Regions from separate parts of the Neobacillus sp. DFD-2R genome, predicted to be linked through region 2. Evidence: a T-box and tRNA genes for the amino acid it is inferred to sense, from the RefSeq annotation. Region 2 holds a T-box; the other holds one or more tRNA genes.
What was found. A T-box is a leader RNA that pairs with one kind of tRNA and senses whether it is charged. The one in region 2 lies ahead of trpS (tryptophan--tRNA ligase), so its partner is inferred to be a tRNA-Trp.
Positions count from the first base shown of each region.

Region 1: it has a tRNA-Trp gene. The T-box ahead of trpS (tryptophan--tRNA ligase) is inferred to sense a tRNA for this amino acid. The anticodon was not compared.

Region 1 covers NZ_CM173228.1:4,618,822-4,625,354, forward strand. Annotated here, with positions in the region: gene AC3ANV_RS23075 (alpha/beta hydrolase) at 1-560, opposite strand, end outside; tRNA gene AC3ANV_RS23080 (tRNA-Leu) at 976-1,056, opposite strand; tRNA gene AC3ANV_RS23085 (tRNA-Leu) at 1,081-1,166, opposite strand; tRNA gene AC3ANV_RS23090 (tRNA-Cys) at 1,212-1,285, opposite strand; tRNA gene AC3ANV_RS23095 (tRNA-Gly) at 1,295-1,369, opposite strand; tRNA gene AC3ANV_RS23100 (tRNA-Gln) at 1,374-1,448, opposite strand; tRNA gene AC3ANV_RS23105 (tRNA-His) at 1,487-1,562, opposite strand; tRNA gene AC3ANV_RS23110 (tRNA-Trp) at 1,577-1,650, opposite strand; tRNA gene AC3ANV_RS23115 (tRNA-Tyr) at 1,656-1,740, opposite strand; tRNA gene AC3ANV_RS23120 (tRNA-Phe) at 1,782-1,857, opposite strand; tRNA gene AC3ANV_RS23125 (tRNA-Asp) at 1,864-1,940, opposite strand; tRNA gene AC3ANV_RS23130 (tRNA-Met) at 1,944-2,017, opposite strand; tRNA gene AC3ANV_RS23135 (tRNA-Val) at 2,053-2,128, opposite strand; tRNA gene AC3ANV_RS23140 (tRNA-Glu) at 2,168-2,242, opposite strand; tRNA gene AC3ANV_RS23145 (tRNA-Ser) at 2,259-2,350, opposite strand; tRNA gene AC3ANV_RS23150 (tRNA-Asn) at 2,355-2,429, opposite strand; rRNA gene rrf (5S ribosomal RNA) at 2,444-2,559, opposite strand; rRNA gene AC3ANV_RS23160 (23S ribosomal RNA) at 2,689-5,624, opposite strand; rRNA gene AC3ANV_RS23165 (16S ribosomal RNA) at 5,838-6,533, opposite strand, start outside.
Region 2 covers NZ_CM173228.1:4,390,504-4,397,036, forward strand. Annotated here, with positions in the region: gene AC3ANV_RS21960 (peptide ABC transporter substrate-binding protein) at 1-917, opposite strand, end outside; gene AC3ANV_RS21965 (hypothetical protein) at 1,136-1,501, shown strand; T-box leader at 1,547-1,793, shown strand; gene trpS (tryptophan--tRNA ligase) at 1,843-2,829, shown strand; gene AC3ANV_RS21975 (DUF3603 family protein) at 2,883-3,629, opposite strand; gene AC3ANV_RS21980 (YuzI family membrane protein) at 3,718-3,933, opposite strand; gene opp4C (oligopeptide ABC transporter permease) at 4,311-5,219, opposite strand; gene opp4B (oligopeptide ABC transporter permease) at 5,231-6,196, opposite strand; gene opp4A (oligopeptide ABC transporter substrate-binding protein) at 6,366-6,533, opposite strand, start outside.

The DNA of each region.
Region 1 (6,533 bases), 230 kb from region 2:
GGAGTGAACCCTTTATTATAGCTGCCGAAGGTTAAATTATTTAATAAGTGACTTGGTGTCTTGGCCCCTTTTTTCTTCATTTCCCTAGCAGCAACCATTCTTCCGATTTTCCCCAACAATCCAGGGTCTCCACCTGTTCCGGATAAAATAACTCCTGTAAGCTTATCCCCGTACAATTGAATAAATCTTCTTGCTAAAAAAGATCCCATACTATGTCCTAATAAAAAGACAGGGACTTCGGGATTTTCTTCTTTAATTATTGTTGTCAGCAAATTAATATCAGCAACTACTTTTTCAAATCCATCTACATCCGCTAAATACCCCGGACTGTTATTCTGTACTCCTGTCTTTCCATGTCCGCGATGATCATTGCCATAGACAAAGATATTTTGCAAAGTAAGTTCCCTGGCAAAAGAATTATATCGTTGAATATGTTCCGCCATCCCATGGGCAATCTGTACAATTGCTCTTGGCTTCCCCTCAATGTCAGCAGCCCATTTATTTACAAAAATTTCAGCTCCATCACTTGAATGGAAAGAAAACGACGATTGATTGACCAAACCAATCACCCCTAATAGGATTTTTGTTTACATAAAAAATACACACATACTTATGTTCTTAATATTGTGTGTGAAATCAGTTTATCCTGAATGTACTTACTTAACTTGAATATATCTCAATTTTTAAAAAACTGTCAATCGGGTGATTGTGGTGGTAACTGCTCTTTCCGTTTTTAACGGGCAGAATTCATCACTTTTGGGGCTTATTTTTAAAGATAGGTGCTTTTTTGGATTCGCTGATAAATCGTATGGTTAAGTAATTTTACAATTTAAAATGGTTTATTCGTGAGTTTATAATAGCAATTTTTACGAAAACAGCTTTTTTACATGAAATTATCTTATAAATAAATAAAAAACGTTTCTTACATAGTGTAAGAAACGTTGATTTCATCGCCTAGGAAAGCGATTGTCCATATACCGGTGGTCGGGGTCGAACCGACACTCCAGAGGAACACGATTTTGAGTCGTGCGCGTCTGCCAATTCCGCCACACCGGCGTATTAAAATGTTTGTTGAAGTAATGCCGAGGACCGGAATCGAACCGGTACGGTAGTCACCTACCGCAGGATTTTAAGTCCTGTGCGTCTGCCAGTTCCGCCACCCCGGCGAAAATAAATTACTTGTTCATATCAATACTCAACATAAATAATTATGGAGGCGGCAACCGGATTCGAACCGGTGGTAAAGGTTTTGCAGACCTCTGCCTTACCACTTGGCTATGCCGCCATTAATTTTTGGAGCGGAAGACGGGATTCGAACCCGCGACCCCCACCTTGGCAAGGTGGTGTTCTACCACTGAACTACTTCCGCAAATTGGCTGGGCTAGCTGGATTTGAACCAACGCATGTCGCAGTCAAAGTGCGATGCCTTACCGCTTGGCTATAGCCCAATGATATTATAAATATCAAATATTTTCAATAAAAATTATGGGGCGACTGATGGGAATCGAACCCACGAATGTCGGAACCACAATCCGATGCGTTAACCACTTCGCCACAATCGCCACTATAAAATTTTTGGCAGGGGTAGTAGGAATTGAACCCACACCAAAGGTTTTGGAGACCTTCGTTCTACCTTTAAACTATACCCCTATAAATGGTGGAGGGGGACGGATTCGAACCGCCGAACCCGGAGGGAGCGGATTTACAGTCCGCCGCGTTTAGCCACTTCGCTACCCCTCCACATATAATAGTTGTTTTGCCAGCTTTATTTTTTAAAACAATGGTGGCTCAGGACGGAATCGAACCGCCGACACAAGGATTTTCAGTCCTTTGCTCTACCGACTGAGCTACTGAGCCAACATATGGCGGTCTGGACGGGACTCGAACCCGCGACCTCCTGCGTGACAGGCAGGCATTCTAACCAACTGAACTACCAGACCGGATTGCGGGGACAGGATTTGAACCTGCGACCTTCGGGTTATGAGCCCGACGAGCTACCGGACTGCTCCACCCCGCGACGGTAATAAATACATTATTTGTTTTAAAAATATATGGTGGAGGATGACGGGATCGAACCGCCGACCCTCTGCTTGTAAGGCAGATGCTCTCCCAGCTGAGCTAATCCTCCATAATAATGAAAGTTATGTTCGCTAGCGCGAAAAATTTTTGGTGACCCCTACGGGATTCGAACCCGTGTTACCGCCGTGAAAGGGCGGTGTCTTAACCGCTTGACCAAGGGGCCATAATTTAGAATTAAATGGCGGAGAGCAAGGGATTTGAACCCTTGAGACAGGGTTACCCGCCTACACGATTTCCAATCGTGCTCCTTCGGCCACTCGGACAGCTCTCCATTATGGCTCCGCAGGTAGGACTCGAACCTACGACCGATCGGTTAACAGCCGATAGCTCTACCACTGAGCTACTGCGGAATAATATTATTACAGCCTGGCAACGTCCTACTCTCACAGGGACAAAGTCCCAACTACCATCGGCGCTGAGAAGCTTAACTTCCGTGTTCGGTATGGGAACGGGTGTGACCTTCTCGCCATTGCTGCCAGACTATTTATCAGACACTATTTTATTATAATGTCTTTTTAATATTTTTCAAGAGGAAATTTATTTTTTTTTCATTCCCTCAAAACCGGATAATGCAGAAGAAGTTTTTGTAAAAACGAGCTCGCTTTAATACTGGTTAAGTCCTCGAACGATTAGTATCAGTCAGCTCCACACGTCACCGCGCTTCCACCTCTGACCTATCAACCTGATCATCTTTCAGGGTTCTTACTAGCTTGACGCTATGGGAAATCTCATCTTGAGGGGGGCTTCATGCTTAGATGCTTTCAGCACTTATCCCGTCCGCACATAGCTACCCAGCGATGCCTTTGGCAAGACAACTGGTACACCAGCGGTGCGTCCATCCCGGTCCTCTCGTACTAAGGACAGCTCCTCTCAAATTTCCTGCGCCCACGACGGATAGGGACCGAACTGTCTCACGACGTTCTGAACCCAGCTCGCGTACCGCTTTAATGGGCGAACAGCCCAACCCTTGGGACCGACTACAGCCCCAGGATGCGATGAGCCGACATCGAGGTGCCAAACCTCCCCGTCGATGTGGACTCTTGGGGGAGATAAGCCTGTTATCCCCGGGGTAGCTTTTATCCGTTGAGCGATGGCCCTTCCATGCGGAACCACCGGATCACTAAGCCCGACTTTCGTCCCTGCTCGACTTGTAGGTCTCGCAGTCAAGCTCCCTTGTGCCTTTACACTCTACGAATGATTTCCAACCATTCTGAGGGAACCTTTGGGCGCCTCCGTTACTCTTTAGGAGGCGACCGCCCCAGTCAAACTGCCCACCTGACACTGTCTCCCACCCCGATCAGGGGTGCGGGTTAGAATTTCAATACAGCCAGGGTAGTATCCCACCGACGCCTCCACCGAAGCTAGCGCTCCGGCTTCTACGGCTCCTACCTATCCTGTACAAGCTGTACCAAAATTCAATATCAGGCTACAGTAAAGCTCCACGGGGTCTTTCCGTCCTGTCGCGGGTAACCTGCATCTTCACAGGTACTATAATTTCACCGAGTCTCTCGTTGAGACAGTGCCCAGATCGTTACGCCTTTCGTGCGGGTCGGAACTTACCCGACAAGGAATTTCGCTACCTTAGGACCGTTATAGTTACGGCCGCCGTTTACTGGGGCTTCGATTCAGAGCTTCGCTTGCGCTAACCCCTCCTCTTAACCTTCCAGCACCGGGCAGGCGTCAGCCCCTATACTTCGCCTTGCGGCTTCGCAGAGACCTGTGTTTTTGCTAAACAGTCGCCTGGGCCTATTCACTGCGGCTCTTCGAGGCTATTCACCCCAAAGAGCACCCCTTCTCCCGAAGTTACGGGGTCATTTTGCCGAGTTCCTTAACGAGAGTTCTCTCGCTCACCTTAGGATTCTCTCCTCGCCTACCTGTGTCGGTTTGCGGTACGGGCACCTTTTATCTCGCTAGAGGCTTTTCTTGGCAGTGTGGAATCAGGAACTTCGGTACTAAATTTCCCTCGCTGTCACAGCTCAGCCTTCACGCAAGCGGGATTTGCCTCACTTGCAGCCTAACTGCTTAGACGCGCATATCCAACAGCGCGCTTACCCTATCCTCCTGCGTCCCCCCGTTGCTCAAACGATAAAGAGGTGGTACAGGAATATCAACCTGTTGTCCATCGCCTACGCCTTTCGGCCTCGGCTTAGGTCCCGACTAACCCTGAGCGGACGAGCCTTCCTCAGGAAACCTTAGGCATTCGGTGGATGAGATTCTCACTCATCTTTCGCTACTCATACCGGCATTCTCACTTCTAAGCGCTCCACCAGTCCTTACGGTCTGACTTCAACGCCCTTAGAACGCTCTCCTACCACTGACATCTAAGATGTCAATCCACAGCTTCGGTGATACGTTTAGCCCCGGTACATTTTCGGCGCAGAGTCACTCGACCAGTGAGCTATTACGCACTCTTTAAATGGTGGCTGCTTCTAAGCCAACATCCTGGTTGTCTAAGCAACTCCACATCCTTTTCCACTTAACGTATACTTTGGGACCTTAGCTGGTGGTCTGGGCTGTTTCCCTTTTGACTACGGATCTTATCACTCGCAGTCTGACTCCCACGGATAAGTCTTTGGCATTCGGAGTTTGTCTGAATTCGGTAACCCGATGAGGGCCCCTAGTCCAAACAGTGCTCTACCTCCAAGACTCTTACTACGTGAGGCTAGCCCTAAAGCTATTTCGGAGAGAACCAGCTATCTCCAAGTTCGATTGGAATTTCTCCGCTACCCACACCTCATCCCCGCACTTTTCAACGTGCGTGGGTTCGGGCCTCCATCCAGTGTTACCTGGACTTCACCCTGGACATGGGTAGATCACCTGGTTTCGGGTCTACGACCACATACTCATTCGCCCTATTAAGACTCGCTTTCGCTGCGGCTCCGTCTCTTCAACTTAACCTTGCATGTAATCGTAACTCGCCGGTTCATTCTACAAAAGGCACGCCATCACCCATGAACGGGCTCTGACTACTTGTAGGCACACGGTTTCAGGAACTATTTCACTCCCCTTCCGGGGTGCTTTTCACCTTTCCCTCACGGTACTGGTTCACTATCGGTCACTAGGGAGTATTTAGCCTTGGGAGATGGTCCTCCCTGCTTCCGACCGGATTTCACGTGTCCGGCCGTACTCAGGATCCACTCAGGAGGGAACGAAGTTTCAACTACAGGGTTTTTACCTTCTATGACGGACCTTTCCAGATCGCTTCATCTACCCCGTTCCTTTGTAACTCCATGTTGAGTGTCCTACAACCCCAAGAGGCAAGCCTCTTGGTTTGGGCTATGTCCCGTTTCGCTCGCCGCTACTCAGGGAATCGCGTTTGCTTTCTCTTCCTCCGGGTACTTAGATGTTTCAGTTCCCCGGGTATGCCTTCCATACCCTATGTATTCAGGTAATGATATTGCTCCATTACGAGCAATGGGTTTCCCCATTCGGAAATCTCCGGATCAAAGCTTACTTACAGCTCCCCGAAGCATATCGGTGTTAGTCCCGTCCTTCATCGGCTCCTAGTGCCAAGGCATTCACCGTGCGCCCTTTCTAACTTAACCTAAAAGGTTTAATTCTCTTACATAATAAGAGAGAAAACTAAAATGGCGATCACTCGGTTCTTACTTTGACTTCTTCTTTACGATTATCCAGTTTTCAAAGAACGAATAAAAAAAGCTTCGAGAGATTAATTGCTCTCTCAAAACTAAACAAACAAAGAACGTGTTTCAAACAAACTGTTTTGTCCGGCTCATATGTCCGGCATATATCCTTAGAAAGGAGGTGATCCAGCCGCACCTTCCGATACGGCTACCTTGTTACGACTTCACCCCAATCATCTGTCCCACCTTAGGCGGCTGGCTCCTTACGGTTACCCCACCGACTTCGGGTGTTACAAACTCTCGTGGTGTGACGGGCGGTGTGTACAAGGCCCGGGAACGTATTCACCGCGGCATGCTGATCCGCGATTACTAGCGATTCCGGCTTCATGTAGGCGAGTTGCAGCCTACAATCCGAACTGAGAATGGTTTTATGGGATTGGCTCGACCTTGCGGTTTTGCAGCCCTTTGTACCATCCATTGTAGCACGTGTGTAGCCCAGGTCATAAGGGGCATGATGATTTGACGTCATCCCCACCTTCCTCCGGTTTGTCACCGGCAGTCACCTTAGAGTGCCCAACTGAATGCTGGCAACTAAGATCAAGGGTTGCGCTCGTTGCGGGACTTAACCCAACATCTCACGACACGAGCTGACGACAACCATGCACCACCTGTCACTCTGTCCCCCGAAGGGGAAAGCCCTATCTCTAGGGGTGTCAGAGGATGTCAAGACCTGGTAAGGTTCTTCGCGTTGCTTCGAATTAAACCACATGCTCCACCGCTTGTGCGGGCCCCCGTCAATTCCTTTGAGTTTCAGCCTTGCGGCCGTACTCCCCAGGCGGAGTGCTTAATGCGTTAGCTGCAGCACTAAAG
Region 2 (6,533 bases):
AATTCTTTAGAACCTTGATACTGCGAAATGACAGCTGATGAAGCAAGCCTTCCTGTAATATCAGCCTGTCCGGTAGTGAATGCGTTTACAGCTGCTTGCGGATCTTTCACAACGTTAAAATTAACTTTATTTAACGTAACGTCTTTTGCATTCCAGTAGTCTGCATTCTTTTCTAAAGTCCATTGGTCGGCTTGCGTGCCATCCCACTTAGTCATTTTAAACGGACCATTATATAGCAGATGTGCAGCATCTTTCGCATAGTTTGCACCTTGTGCTTGTACATACTTTTGATTTTGCGGATAGAATAATGTAAATGTTAAATAAGATTCGATATATGGTAGCGGTCTTACTAAGTCGATTTCCAACGTATAATCGTCTAAAGCTTTAATCCCTAAATCTTGAGCTTTTGCTTTGCCGTTCACAATTTCTGTTGCATTTTTGATTTTATCTTGCATGAAATATGGACCATATGGAGCGGCCGTTTTCGGATCAATTGCCCGCTGCCACGCATAGACGAAATCATGAGAAGTTACAGGGTCGCCATTAGACCATTTAACATTCTTTTTCAATTTAATGGTTAATACTGTTTTATCCGCATTAAATTGCGGCATCCCGTCAGCAACATCAGGAATTACCTTTTGATTTTGATCCAAACGGTATAATCCTGCATTTACTTGAGAAACAATCTCGCTGCCGAGAACGTCTTCGTTCATTACACTGTCCATATTAGGAATTTCAGCAGTTTCCAAAACATTGATTTCCTGCTTGTCTGCAAGCTGTGCAGTTCCGGAATCTTTGCCGTTAGTTTTTCCTGTATCTGTACCTTGATTTTTACTGCCGCCTCCAGAACATGCTGCTAAGAACATGCTAAGCACCAGCGATAAAACTAAAAGTAGTGAAAGTTTTGATTTCTTCACTAGTAGACCTCCCTTTTCTATTATTCTGAAAAATTACTACATTCTCTATTATACATATTTTCATATAATTGTACATTACTTTTCCGAAATTTATTTACAGTTCCGAAACAATTTTTACGTTAGCATTACATAAACCTATGATATAATTTAAACTTATAGTATTTTTTGCTTTTCTGTTATGCTTTAACCCGTTAAATCAACATTTTGGAGGTTTTTATTTGAAATTTCGTCTCAAGAAAAAACTTTTAATTTTAGCTTCTTTTCAATTAGGTATTTTGGCTATTTCTTTTTTCACAAGTCATAAAATCACTTTAGTAAGATATATCAATATATCTTTTTACATTACGGCAGCATTGCTTATCACTTCCTTGTTTATTTATACAATTCATACTGGATTCTATGATGCGATTTCAAAATCATTAAATTTTTCTTTTTCACGCGGACAATGGAAAAGGAAATTCAATGAAATCCCATCATTATCTGAACTCGTAACCATTAGTCCAAAGCCAGCGCTCTTTTATGGCTCTTTTACCGGTCTTTTCATGTTAATAGCTCTTGTCTGTTATTATATTTTGCGTACTTGATTACCAATATACATTTATTTATAATATGAATAAATGAATAGTAGCTGTAGAGCGATGATAAAGAGTAGTACGTATTTTCCTTCGTTTTTAGAGAGTTTGTGGCTGGTGAAAACAAACACGAATTAATACGGAATGGACTTTTGAGCTTCTTTCCAAACCTTTATTAAATGGAAGCAGTAGGAATAGACGTTTTCCTAACGTTATAAGGACCCATAATCCAATTAGGACTATGGAACTAAGTGACTCTTTTTTGAGTAATTTAGGGTGGTACCGCGAACCATTCGCCCCTATTTTTATGGGATGAATGGTTTTTTATTTACATTTTTCAGGAGGAATTTACAATGAAGACAATTTTTTCAGGTATCCAGCCAAGTGGTACAATTACGCTTGGTAACTATATTGGAGCAATGAAGCAATTTGTAGAACTACAGGACGAATACAATTGTTTCTTCTGTATTGTTGACCAGCATGCAATTACCGTTCCACAGGACCCGCAAACTTTAAGAAAAAACATTCGCAGCCTGGCAGCTCTATACATTGCTGTTGGAATTGATCCAACTAAAGCTACTTTATTTATTCAATCAGAAGTTCCGGCACATGCCCAAGCCGGCTGGATAATGCAATGTGTATCCTATATCGGTGAATTGGAAAGGATGACACAATTTAAAGATAAATCTTTTGGAAAAGAAGCAGTTTCAGCAAGCTTGTTAACATATCCTCCATTAATGGCAGCAGATATTTTATTATACAACACAGACATTGTTCCAGTTGGAGAGGATCAAAAGCAGCATATGGAATTAACGAGAGACCTTGCTGAAAGATTTAACAAAAAATACAGTAAAATTCTTACTATTCCTGAAATTCGTCTTCCTAAGGTCGGAGCAAGGATCATGTCTCTGCAAGAACCAACGAAAAAAATGAGCAAATCAGATCCAAACCAAAAGGCTTTTATCACTCCTCTTGATGATCCAAAACAAATAGTGAAGAAAATTAAGAGTGCAGTAACAGATTCAGATGGCCTGGTTAAATTTGATAAGGAAAATAAACCCGGCGTTTCAAATCTATTATCGATATACTCTATCTTAAGCGGGAAATCCATTGGTGAAATCGAAGATATGTATGTCGGTAAAGGTTATGGAGACTTTAAGAGTGATCTGGCAGAAGTTGTTGTAAATGTCTTCAAACCTATTCAAGATAAATACTATGATTTGATTGAATCAAGCAGGCTCGATGATATTTTAGATCAGGGTGCTGAAAAGGCTAGTTTAGTGGCCAATAAGACATTAAGAAAAATGGAAAATGCACTGGGGTTAGGAAGAAAAAGATAAGGAAAAAATGAAAGCCTGACCCGCAAAAGGTAAATACCTTTTGGGTCAGGCTTTTAATTTACTTTTGGACCATGTTCCATTTCCCAAAGCTTTTCAAAAAATGGCTGTCCTTTTATCAGATTTTCACAAAATAATTCGTGCCTTTTAGACCATCCAAATTTTGTTTCTTCAAATAGCTGTTCCCAAGCTGCTTCAAAATTTAATTCCTGTATTGATGAATACTTCTCCGGACACCACTCCGTGAACCAATAGCGGACTTCTGCCTCATTCTTTGAAGAATGCAGTTGGTCAAGAGCCATGAATAAAAGCTGTTTTAATTGCCTCTCTTTTCGGGTTAAACCTCTCATCAAAGTTGGTTCAGGTGATAAAATGTGAAAATCCTTCATATCTTTTTGCTGATAAAAATGGTAACTTTGCGCATCATGTGACTCAATCATTTCGTAAACAAGTTGTTCTTGTCTTGGTATAAGCCTGCTTTTGCGAATAGGGATATTATACCCGATTGTATCAATCGCTAAAATCCCCACCCCATCCGTCACAACAAAACAATAATCAAGCTGGACTCTTTCATGGTTTTTCCTTAAATAAGCTTTTTGATAAATATCATCTAGAAGTTGTTGAGGTAATTCTGAGAGATCGTTCTCAATATAGTTAAATAGAATCTGTTCAACTTTTAATAGCGGAACTTGATCTAATAATTCGACCCCGTCATCTTTACGCCATTCATGGAAGTGGCAGACATTATAACCGTTTTCTTCACCTTCAAACCAATTTACCCAAACATCATGAAGATACAACATTGTACAACCCCTCACTTCAAGAAACTGTTTGTCAATCAGTATGGGCAGACCTAAGTTAAATTATTCCTTTATATATATTTTGCTCCAGTTATTGTTTATTACAGGTATTTGGGAAGTACACACTTAACGTTATGATAATAATACCGATGGGTAGTAAATAACATTCCACTCGTTGCAAGGTAAATTCTAAATATTCTTTTAAGCTTAGGCCGACAGTTAATAAGTTCATGTAAGCAACGGTAACAATCCCGCCATATACCGCCATCCAATATCCTATTAAAAAGATAAATATCCTAAATACCATGTCCAATTTCCTTATCCATTGTAAACACCCTATACCTTGTCCTATTGTTACCCTATGTATATGAATGTTCCTTCGTTTATATGAACTAATGTTTATAATACAAAGTTGATTCTATCATCGGATATAGCAATGCTCTGATTATAAAAAATGCAAGAACAAAAGGCGCAAGCGCCCGGTTAGCGGCGTATGGACTGGAGCGCTTCGACTGAGATAAAGGAAACACGGAGAGCGTTAGCTTTTCCGTGTTGACTTATCGTAGAGAGCGAAGTCTACTAGCCGCTGGAGCTGGATTCAGATAACTTTTTCAAATTATCCAAACCAAATTATTTTATAATTTCCTAAACAACAAAAAAATCCACCATTTTTAATGGTAGATTTTATCTTGTTTTAGGATTGAAAGCATCCTTTAAGCCTTCACCAATAAAGTTAATGGATAAGATGGTGACAGTAATGATGAATGCCGGTGGAATCCAAATCCACCATTTAAATTGGAGAACATCCGGTTCACTAGCAGATGACAGCATATTACCCCAGCTTGGGACGTCTTGTGGAACACCAAATCCAAGGAAGCTTAAGCCTGATTCAGCTACAATCATCGTAGCAAACGTAATTGTCGCTTGAACGATGATAGTTGATAGGATATTTGGTAAAAGATGTTTGATAATAACCTTAGCAGGTGTACAGCCGATTGAAATCGCTGCGATTATATATTCATTTTCCTTTTCAGAAAGGATTTTACTGCGAACGATACGAGCAATCCCACCCCAGCTAAGTAAGCTTATTACCCCGATTAAAACCCATAAACCCGATACTTTACCAAATAAAATCGCGTTTAAAACAATAACAAAAACAAGAAAAGGAAAGTTTAAAACGAAGTCTGTCACTCTCATTAATAAATTATCAATAAATCCTCCAAAATAGCCGGCAATGGAACCAATTAATGTACCTAAAAAAATAGAAAAAAGTGTACAGGAAATTCCAACTAACAAGGAGATGCGTCCTCCATAAAGTAACCTTGTAAATACATCACGGCCGCTTTTATCTGTTCCCAGCCAGTGATCATGGGATGGTTCTAAGGACATCTGACCGATGTTAATTCTAGTTATATCAGCAGTAGTTATGTATGGCGCAAGGATGGAAATAACTGATACAATACTCAAAAAGATTAGACTTATCATGGCTAATTTATTCTTTATAAACTTCTTTCGGGCACTTCCTAATGGTGACAAACTTTTTTTCGGGGTGATCTTTTTTACTTTTGATTCACTCCGAGTTACAATTTCCATTCTGATTCCCCCTAATCTAATCGGATTCTCGGATCAACAACACCATATAAAATATCAGCAACAAGGTTACCGATTAGTGTTAAGAAAGAAAAAAGCATTGTCAACGTCATTAAAACCGGATAATCCCTTGTTCCAACTGATTGCAAAAATAGTTGTCCTAGACCGGGATAGGTAAAAATGGTTTCCGTGATAATTCCGCCGCTTATTATAGCTACAATGTCAAATCCTAAAAATGTAATAAGTGGAATCATCGAGTTTCTTAAAATATGGACATTATATATTTTGCTTTCCGGTGTCCCCTTTGCTCTTGCTGTACGGACAAAGTCTTTGCGGCTATTTTCAATAATATCATTTCGCAAAAATTGCGTATAACTTGCTATACTTAATAATCCAAGTACCATTGCAGGTAAAAATACATGATGTAAACGGCTTAGCCACCATTCAAAAGTTCCATCCTCAATTCCAATATCTACGGAACCATTAGATGGAAACCAATTTAGTTTAAAGGAAAATAAGAATATAGCGAATACACCGGCGATAAAAGCCGGAAGAGAATACCCCAGATAGTTAAATGCTCCAATTAGGTTATCCCCAATACTGTAAGGTTTCCTTCCCGCGTATGACCCCATAAAGAATGCCAGTATATATGTAAGGAAGATGGATGAAATACCAAGTAATATTGTATTAGGAAGCCGCTCACGAATGACCTCGGATACGCTAATTTTGAAGCGCGTGGATTTTCCAAAATCTCCTTCAACGAAATGCCCAATCCATCGGAAATACTGTTTTGGCATCGAATCATTATACCCCAATTTCTCACGCATCTCAGCGATATACTTTGGATTTGTATTCCTTGGGTCAATTTCCCCGGTAAGCGAATCCCCGGGCATTAACTTTGCCAATGTAAACACTACTATGGAGATCAGGAGCAGCATTGGAATCATTCCCAATATTCTACGAAATGCATACTTCAGCATGTGCATTCTCCTTGTCTAAAAGCTATGTAAACATGAATTTCACCTAAACTAATTTTCTTCAAAAGGGAGAGGCTAGGGTAAAAAAATTCCTATTAAACCCCATCCCCATTGAATTCCATTGCATTTGTATATTTAACATAGATTAATGCATGCTTGACTGCTTCACTTTTTATTGAATCCACCAATTATTTGGACGATTTTTACCGGAAACATCAAAGCTAACTCCATGAACGCGTTTGCTAACTGCCATTGTTTCTTCAAGCTCGGCGATTGGTAAAACAGGAAGCTCTTTCATGAATAGCTTTTGCCACTCTACATATATATCCTTCCGTTTTTT